DNA from 3 places in the Priestia sp. JNUCC 25 genome. Region 1 is predicted to be linked to each of the others. Evidence: riboswitches for the same ligand, from Rfam matches in the RefSeq annotation. Region 1 holds a riboswitch; each other region holds the start of a gene.
The links. A riboswitch is a leader RNA that binds a small molecule or an ion and turns the genes downstream of it on or off. The one in region 1 is predicted to bind S-adenosylmethionine.

Region 1 (3,305 bases):
AGAGTGATAGGAATACTCCATACTGTTCCATCTGCTAAACGCATATTTTCAACAACTGATTGATAATCTTTTTCTCCTAAAAATCCTGTAATTGGGCTGTAAGCACCAATTCCAATTAGTTCTAAATCACTTAGGGCCATGTTATCTACTTCGATTTCTTTTGTTAGTGACGTGTAGTCATATGTTGGTTGATATAAATTAATTAATTCTCCACCGTGTGCTTGAATTGTTGTCATTTTGTAAAATCCTCCTTAAATAATTAACACAATATAATAAAAAGCACTTGAATCACGCAGTCATTTTTTCTTTTTCCGACTGCAAGCTTGCTCTTTTTCTTCTAGTCGCTCTAGCCAAGCTTAGAACACCTGCTGTGGCAATACATCCGCTAGCTAGCACCACAAATGAATATAAGTCGCTTTCAAGTACTAATTTCACAAGAACATATGAGATTACGAGTGAAAATACAGGGGATACCACCCAAACCTTTAACATTTGAATGACCACTTCGCGCTGTTCTTTCGTGAATCCCGTTTTCGCTGCTCCTATTCCAATAATAGAAGACGTAGTGACCTGTGTAAGCGGTACTGGCAAACCAAACAGTGAAGCGACTGTGACAAGAGAAGCACCAGTACCCGAGATAATGCACCCTTCTCCTACAGAATAGCGAGTAATTTTTTTCCCGTTTGTTTCAATAACTCGGCCTCCTAGTAAAAGAGCTCCGAGCGCCACTGCCAATCCGCCTGCTATGACACCCGTTGTGGCATCCATTAATCCAGCTCCTACTAGAGGACCGACAGCATTTGCCACGTTATTCATTCCAGCTGAGAAGGCTTCAAAGAATCCCGTCGCTATAACTAAAATCGTTAAAACTCTTTTCCACTTTCCCTCTGCTTCTTTTTTATGCGCTCTGCGTTTTATCACTTTTCCAATCAAAAAAGCAATGACAAATGAAACTAGCGGAACAATAATCCAAAAAGACATGACAACTAAAAGTTTTTCCACATACAGAGATTGATAAGCTACGCCTACTCCAACAACTGAACCAACCGTTACTTCACTTGTTGATAGAGGAATACCAATTAAATTCGCGAAAAAGAGTGACAGCGTTGCAGCAGCCAGAATGATAATAACTAATTCTACTGACAGCAATTTTTCAGGTATGATACCTGAACTGATGGTTTTTACCACCTCGCCGCCTCCGATAATGGCTCCGAGCACAATACCTACAGCACAGATGAACAGGGCTACTCTTCGCTTTTTAATCGCACCGGAGCCGTATGAAACGCCCATAGCTGCTGCTGCACCGCTTGCCCCAATATTCATTGCAAAAAAAAGCGCAATGATAAAGGCAACATATAAAAGCATCATTTATTCAGCTCTTTCGTATTTAAGATTCGTGTAATCCGCATTCAACTTTTTGTGTACCTGCCCATCTTCCTGAACGTAAATCGTCTACATTGTAGGCAGGTGCGGTACAGGGTTCACAGCCGATACTTGGGTAGCCTTGATCATGAAGTTTGTTATATGGTAAATCATGCTTATACACATAGCGCCAAATTTCCTTCCAAGACCAATGAATTAACGGACAAACTTTCACCTTCTTGAATTTCTCATCCTTATTAAAGTAATTCGTGCTGGCACGAGACTCAGACTGCTCGCGTCTCAAACCAGAAATCCACGCATCATAAGGAGCAAGAGATTCTCTTAATGGAATGATTTTTCGAATTTGACAGCATAAGTTAGGCTGACTCTTCCAAAGCTCATCTCCATGTTTTTCAGCTTGTTCTGCAAGAGTTAAATCCGGTTTTTTCATATGAATACGTAAATCAGGGAAGCGTTCTTTAATTGCATCAATCACTTCATATGTTTCTTTAAAATGAACGCCTGTATCTAAAAAGACAATTTCAGCATCTTTTTTCACTTTTGAAATTAAATCAATTAACACGATCCCTTCGATCCCAAAGCTTGATGCATAGATAATTGAATCTCCGTAGGTATCATACGCCCACTGCAATGCTGAAAGGGCTCCTTTTGTTTCATCTTCACTGTCGAACTCTGGAAACGTATCACTCCAGTTTTCGTACGTATATAAGTCTGCCATTTTCTTCACTCCAATTCTTAGTTATCCGCGTTATCCAATAAAAAAAGACGGTTTTACCCACTAGAATTGGATAAAACCGCCTCTAGTGTGTCTAGTCAGCGAAACTATTTAATTCTTACTTTGCTTCGACATGCCCAAAGATTTGTTTTAAGTCGGGGGTTACAGTCATTGGTGTCCCTCCTCAAATTATCGCTTGCGCTATATCAAAATAAAAAGTCTTCCATATTGAAAGACTGGGTAGGCAATAAATTTTCACCTTATCTTTCAAAATGATACACACTTTGCTGGAATTAGCACCTTGCTAAGCAGGTTGCCGGGGTTCAACGGGCCAGATCCCTCCACCACTCTTGATAAGCATTTTTTAAAAATTTTAGCATATTTAGAATATTTGTCAACATTAAAAATCATATATCCGATAAGAAAACTATACTTTAAATTCACAGAAATATCTATACTTTTATTTAAAACAACATATGTAAATTTAAACCAAATGTGAACATATCAGTTTATAAAACGCTTTCTTTTTCTCCAACTTTTTATATTCTCTTGCTAAATAAAACACAAAACCTCTCTATAAAATTAATAAGGGATTTATAAGCTTTACGGATAATTCACCCACATTAGCACACATTACAGATAACACTGACTGACAGATAGGAGCTATATAAGATGGAGAGACAACCTTTTCAATTAGACGATACAATTAAAAATAATGTGCGAACATATTTACAGCAGATTTCAACTGAAGCCTCTAATTTAGTTAAACATTTAGACACGAGTGATCATTGTATACTATGTGATTTTGAGGAGATGCGAAAGTTATTTCAAGATGTTCAAGCTACGGCTGCCTCTTATTACTTGCGTCATTACTTATCGCCTTATACATTTGAATATGCTGCTCTGTCCTTAGCTATTCATAACCTTTCTGAGAAACGTCACGGCGCTTTAATTGTCATTGAACGGGAACAAAATGTAGACCCTCTTATTCAAAAAGGAATGCCTATTCAAGCTCCTGTCAGCGCTACGCTAGTTGAGACGCTGTTCTATCCAGGGACACCCTTACATGACGGAGCCGTCCTAATTAGAAATAATCAGCTTATCTCAGCTGCTAATGTTTTACCTCTCTCGTCTATTATTTCAACGACCAAAAAATTGGGAACACGTCACCGTGCAGCCATTGGAATGTCGGAAAAATCGGATGCAT
Region 2 (3,305 bases), 2.5 Mb from region 1:
CCAGCCGGCGTTTCTCTTCTTTTACATACGGATGATGATTTAGCACCCGGGATACAGTCGAAACAGATACACCCGCTTTTTTTGCGATATCTCGGATATTTGTCATGTTTTCACCTTTTTCTCTTGCGCTGAAACGCGTTTCATACTTTATTCTCATTATAAAGTGAAACAGCAAGAAGCTAAACCCGTTACCATCGTGTTTTTATTCATTTACGTAAGGAGGTCATTTCATGGGTATTTTATTATTTATTTTATTATGCGGAATTGAAATTGTAGGAGCGGCTTATGCACTTAAACAAAATGAGACGCTTTGGAAGGAGTTAGATGAAGAAAAGCCGACTGATTTTTTCAAACAGTAAAAAACCCTTAAAAAGAACATTCTTTTTAAGGGTTTCATATTACGCAGCTTCTTTAGATGACTTAGACTTTTTATTTAAACGAGGAAATCCAATTACAATCGCAATGATTCCGCAAACCGCTGTTAACATTGGATAGAATGTAAATGGAATAATCTCAATCGGTGAAACTTTAGCAAATCCTGCTGCGAGAAGCATTTGTGCGCCGTAAGGGATAAGCCCTTGAACGCTGCATGAAAACAAGTCCAGCAGACTGGCTGATTTACGATTATCAATTGAATACTTATCAGAGATTTCTTTTGCTAACGGACCTGCTGTAATAATTGAAATCGTGTTATTAGCCGTCGCTAAATTAGTTAAACTTACCAATCCGGCGATGCTGAATTCTCCGCCTTTTTTTGTTTGAATGCGTCGTGTTAATAAATTCAATAAGAACTGAATACCGCCATTATAGCGAATAAGCTCAACCATTCCGCCAATTAACAGAGATAAAATAATTAACTCTGACATTCCGCCAATACCTTCTGTCACAGTTTTAGCAAGAGAAGAAAGCGTGTAGCTTCCGTCAGCTAATCCAATCACGCCGGCTAGCACAATTCCTCCGGTTAAAATGCTTAATACGTTTGCACCAAATACTGCAGCAATGAGTACGCCGATATAAGGCAAGATTTTAAACCAGCTGAAATCTTTAATTTCTACTGATGACGTGTTTCCTAGCGTCATTACAAGCAATAGAATCACTGTAACAATCGCTGCAGGAAGTACGATAAAAAAGTTTACTTTCAATTTATCTGTCATATTTGTTTTTTGCGTACGAACTGCCGCGATCGTTGTATCAGAGACAACAGATAAATTATCACCAAACATTGCACCGCCAATCACACCGGCTATTGCCAATGTAACAGAAACATGCGCTTGCTCACTGATTCCTACAGCGATAGGTCCCAGCGCAGCAATTGTTCCCATTGATGTTCCCATCGAAATTGAAATGAATGCGCCAATAACAAAGATTCCTGCTACGACTAAGCTTTGCGGAAGCACAGAAAGCGCTAAGTTTACCGTTGAATCCACAGCTCCCATGCCTTTAGCGACTTCAGAAAAAGCACCTGCTAAAATAAAAATAAGCACCATAATAATGATATCAGGATGTCCTGCTCCTTTAGCAAAACGCTCCACTTTTACATTAAGTGAATCTTTGCGGTTCATAGCCAGCGCCACAATGGCTGCAATGATAATGGCTACTAATACAGGCAGCTTATAAAAGTCTCCCGTTATAATTCCTGATCCGACAAACAGGACTAAAAAGACGCCCAGCGGTAACAGCGCCCAGCCGTTTCCTTTTTGTTGTTCCATTCTTAACACCTCTTGTTTACGTAATAAAAAAAGACCTCTTCTTATTGATAAGAAGAGGTCTCTTATTTTGTATCATAAGATTACCCTTCTCATCTTCCAAACGAAACATCGTCTGCTGGATTTGGCACCGCACTGCGTACAGCCAGTTGCCGAGACATCATAGGGCCAGTCCCTCCGTCTCTCTTGATAAGAAGTTTATAGTTGTTTTAAAAATAGTCTTTCACTACTGTAATCTCTTTTTATTTAATTGTCAAATGCTATTTCAGAAAAATATATAGTGCGAAAATTCTCACATCAATTAGCTACGTCTCGTTTTAAAAACGCTGCCCAAGCTACGCCCATAAAGAAGACAAAATGCGCGACTAAGACGAAGATTGAAAATGGAATCGTCATGCCGTCAAACATCGTCTTCATTCCGTCCATATACTGCACAAAGTTTGTGTTGGCGAACAGTAAAAATTTCCCCCACCATAAACCAAACTCTGATACTAGTCCTGTTACAGCTTTTGCCCCGATACTTACGACAATAGCTAGACTTGAAGCAAGCGCGCTGTTTCTAAATAAAGACGACAGCATGAATGCGAACGTCATCATCATAAACGTTTCCATATACGCACTATCATACGTACGCGTAATGTTTTTAAGCAGCTGCGCATCTCCTTCTAGACTGGTAAAGCCAAAGAACAATGCTCCCCATACAAACGAAAAAAGCAAATAGCTCAGTAAATAATACAAGCTAATTAAAATGAGGGTTAGGTACTTGGATGCTAAAATCGTTGAACGTCTAGCAGGACGAATTAAAAGAAGCTTAATGGTACCTGCTTCAAACTCTTTTGCAACCATTGACCCTCCAACAGCAAGAGCAAAAAATTGAACAAGAATGAGCATACCTGAACTAAATGACAGGAAGTTCAAAATGTTGTCTTCTGTTCCTGCACTGTTTGCTACTTTCTTCATTAAAAGAGCCATACAAAGAGTTAAAATACCGATTGTAATAAACGTGACTTTTGTACTTCTTTTATGAAACCATTTCATATGTTCATTTTGAATTAACTTAAGCATGGTGCTCTCCTTCCGTAACGGACATAAACGAATCTTCAAGCGTCTCATACACAGGAGTGATTCGGTAGACTAAAATATTGCTGTCCACTAATTTTTTATTCACAGCTGGAATTTGTTCTTTTACAATCGCCACGTCGATACTATGTGATCTCATCGTTACTTCAAATTCTTGTGATAAAAGATCCGCTGCTTTTTGCGCATCAGACACTTCAAATTCTACGTACATTCCTTGATCTTGACGATTTGGAGATAGATCTTGAATGGCTTTTAACTCACCGTCTTGAATAATGCCAACGCGGTCACATAGTGCTTCTACTTCTTTTAATAAGTGGCTCGCGATTAAGATTGAAATTCCTTCTTCCCTGCAAAGCGTTTGTAAATATGTACGAAATTCTCTCATTCCCGCTGGGTCTAGACCATTTGTTGGTTCGTCTAATAAAAGCAATGCAGGCTTATGTAAAATAGCTTGAGCCACTCCTAAACGCTGTCTCATCCCAAGAGAATACGTCTTCACTTTTGCATGAATGCTGTTTT
Region 3 (3,305 bases), 1.9 Mb from region 1:
TAATAAACCTTCCCAAATTACACTTCCCCACTCATTAAAGAAAGCAGCCATTTAGTTTACCTCCTCTACAATTACGCCTTGATTTGTTAAGTATGTAATCGCTTGTTCATATTCTTCCTTTTCACCACGTAAATGAACGAGTAACTTACCAAGAGTGTGGTTTTTTAGCTGTTCGATTCCCCCTGCTAATATGCTTGGCAATACATTAAATTTCCGAGAAACTAAAGCTAAAGCTGGTTCTTCTGAAAGCTCATTTCCAACAAAGTGCAAAGAAACCAGCTTACCGGTACTGCGATAAGACGCCATTATTTCAGACGGAATAGTGAAAGTATTTTCAGATTCTACAAAGCGCTTTGTTGTCGGATGCTTAGGGTTAGTAAAAAGGGAAACGACTGTACCTTGTTCTACGACGTATCCATTTTCCATAACTGCAATTCGGTCACAAATGCGTTGTACCACATTTAACTCATGCGTGATTAAAAAGATTGTTAATCCAAGCTCTTTATTAATCTTTAACAGTAAGCACAAAATGGCTTCGGTCGTTTCCGGATCAAGTGCACTAGTTGCTTCATCGCTTAATAAAATCTCAGGTTCATGCGCTAGCGCACGAGCAATAGCAACACGCTGCTTCTGCCCGCCGGAAAGCTGTGAAGGATAATGATTTTGTTTATCTAAAAGTCCTACGATTGATAAATATTTTTCTACGCGCTCCTGAATTAATTTTTTGTTTACGCCTTCTAGCTTTAATGGAATCGCTATGTTGTCGTAAACTGTTGCCGTTTTTAATAAATTGTAGCCTTGAAAAATCATGCCGATTTTCCTTCTCGTTTTCTGCAGCTCTTGCTTACTTAGCTTTGATAGATTTTTCCCATCAATGATGACCTCTCCAGAAGTCGGTTTTTCCAATAAATTAATGCAGCGAATTAATGTGCTCTTTCCAGCTCCGCTATAGCCAATAACACCGAATACTTCACCTTTATTAATCGTTAACGAAACATCTTTAACAGCTTCTACCGCTTTTCCGTTCACTTTATAGGTTTTAGAAGTTTTCTTCAGTTCAATCATTCTAACCCCTCCTTAAAATGCCGGTACAACAGAACCTTTAAATTCTTTTTCTATGTATGTACGAATTGTATCTGAATGATAATATTTTTCTAGTTTATCAATAATTTTATCTTGTTTATTCTCTGTACGGACAACAAAATAGTTTGGATATGGATTATTTTTTATTTTTTCATGATAGATTGCATCATCATTAATCGATAAACCCGCTCCCATTGCAAAGTTTGTATTAATGGCTGCTGCAGCTACCTCATCCAACTGAGAAGGAAGTTGAGACGCCTCTAGTTCTACGATTTGAAGATCAAGCTTATTTTCAGCAACATCTTTTTTAGTAGCCGTTGTTTTCACACCATCTTTTAATTTAATAACTCCTGCAGATTCAAATAGTTTTAGCGCGCGGTATTCGTTGCTTGGGTCGTTTGGTACTGCAATTTTGTCTCCTTTTTTGAGCTCACTAACATTTTTTAAGCTATTTGCATAAATACCCATCGGGAATGCTACTGTTTTGAACACATCTGTAATCTTATAATTTTTATCTTCCACTTGCTGCTTTAGAAAAGGCAGGGTTTGATAGTTATTACTATCTAAATCATGTTGATCTAATGCTGTATTAGGAGTGTTATAGTCATTAAAGACTTTTACCGTAATATCAATACCATCTTTCTTGGCTAATTTTTTCACCTGATCTGCAATTTGCTGGTGAGGTCCACCCGTTACACCGATTGTAATCTTTTTCGAATCTAATGCTTGTGCTTCTGTTTTACTGCAGGCCGCTGACACCAACAGCGATGCTGCCACTAAAGTAAGTCCAATTGCTTTTGTTACTTTTTTCATGTTTTTATTCTCTCCTTTATTTTCTTCATAAAAAAACGCCTCCCTTAAAGATTAAGAGAAGCGATAGTTTACGATCGGTTCTCTTATCTTCCAATGCACATAATATGCACATTGCTGGATTTAGCACCAAAACAATACGTGTATTGTTGGGTTGCCGGGCTTCAAAGGGCCAGTCCCTCCACCGCTCTTGATAAGAGTTGTTTTTATAAAGTTTTATTTACATTAATTTAACTTTATTATCCGAAAATTGTCAATGTTTATTTTTAATATAATTTTCAATATAGGAATAATAAAAGATTTATATAAGAAAACTCAATTAAAAGATGATTTGTATAACTTATGATTTCTCTTTTCTTATTCTTATATAGTGAATAGCTTTCTATTACTTAAGCAAGAATACTTTTCTTTGCATTTATGACATTGACAAAAACAGGAATACATCGATATAATTCATATTAATTCTATCGGTAATATATAGTTTATGGAATTCCAAATCTCATTTAAAAATTTTTTACTGTTAGAATATACTTCCTCTATTGTAGTAGTAAGTATATGTTCACTGCCTACTGGATCACCAATGGCACCGAAAAAGCTTTTTAGCAGCTTTTTCGGTGCTTTTTTATTATTCATCACACAGAAATTAGTATCGGGAGGAATAAAACGATGAAAAAATTATACTTTACTTTAGCTTTTGCAATTGGACTTATTATGGCTTTAGGAGGATGCTCTCAAAGCTCTAGCTCAGAAAATAGCGATAAAAAAGTAGTCAAAGTTGCTTTGAGTGATGAAGTAAATCCGCCTTTTCTATTTACGAACGACCAGAATGAGCCTATTGGATATGATATGGATTATTTAAAACAGCTTGAAAAAAAGCTTCCGGAATACAAATTTGAATATACGCTTGGGGAAGAAGAAACAAATTTGGTAGGTGTCTCGACGGGAAAATATGATTTCGCCATCAACTGGTTCTTTAAAAACCCTGAACGTGAAGAAAAGTTTCTTTATCCTGCACATGAATATGGTTATTCTTTAACGGCCTTAGTGACACAAAAATCACGGAATGATATCAAAACACTTGACGATATGGCAGATAAAAAGTTTCCACCCGTATCTGCTACAGGTGGATTGCGCGCTATTTTGAATGCTTATAACAAAGAACATGCCACTAAGCCTTTAACATTAGAAAGCATTGATAACCCTTCTACGGCAGAAAACTTAAAGTTAGTGGATAAAGGTAAAGCGGATGCTATTTTTTTAAACGTAACAACATTTAACGAAGTACAAAAACAGCTCAAATTAAATTTAAAAGTAGGAGGCATTGTATCAAAAGAACCAACTTGGTTAGTCTTTAATAAAAATAATCAAAAACTTGCTGATGAAATTGATAAAGCGACAGTCAAATTAAAAAA

Region 2: another riboswitch for S-adenosylmethionine. It lies ahead of JNUCC25_RS11295 (Na+/H+ antiporter NhaC family protein); the one in region 1 lies ahead of JNUCC25_RS24750 (phosphoadenylyl-sulfate reductase).
Region 3: another riboswitch for S-adenosylmethionine. It lies ahead of JNUCC25_RS08015 (MetQ/NlpA family ABC transporter substrate-binding protein); the one in region 1 lies ahead of JNUCC25_RS24750 (phosphoadenylyl-sulfate reductase).

The regions. Positions count from the first base shown of each region.
Region 1 is NZ_CM132211.1:4,711,651-4,714,955, forward strand. Features, by position in the region: gene sat (sulfate adenylyltransferase) at 1-236, opposite strand, end outside; gene JNUCC25_RS24745 (inorganic phosphate transporter) at 289-1,368, opposite strand; gene JNUCC25_RS24750 (phosphoadenylyl-sulfate reductase) at 1,388-2,101, opposite strand; SAM riboswitch class I at 2,356-2,458, opposite strand; gene cdaS (sporulation-specific diadenylate cyclase CdaS) at 2,771-3,305, shown strand, end outside.
Region 2 is NZ_CM132211.1:2,224,983-2,228,287, reverse strand. Features, by position in the region: gene JNUCC25_RS11305 (LacI family DNA-binding transcriptional regulator) at 1-106, opposite strand, end outside; gene JNUCC25_RS11300 (hypothetical protein) at 231-359, shown strand; gene JNUCC25_RS11295 (Na+/H+ antiporter NhaC family protein) at 399-1,709, opposite strand; SAM riboswitch class I at 1,796-1,902, opposite strand; gene JNUCC25_RS11290 (ABC transporter permease) at 2,004-2,771, opposite strand; gene JNUCC25_RS11285 (ABC transporter ATP-binding protein) at 2,764-3,305, opposite strand, start outside.
Region 3 is NZ_CM132211.1:1,579,057-1,582,361, reverse strand. Features, by position in the region: gene JNUCC25_RS08025 (methionine ABC transporter permease) at 1-51, opposite strand, end outside; gene JNUCC25_RS08020 (methionine ABC transporter ATP-binding protein) at 52-1,065, opposite strand; gene JNUCC25_RS08015 (MetQ/NlpA family ABC transporter substrate-binding protein) at 1,078-1,896, opposite strand; SAM riboswitch class I at 1,977-2,093, opposite strand; gene JNUCC25_RS08010 (transporter substrate-binding domain-containing protein) at 2,560-3,305, shown strand, end outside.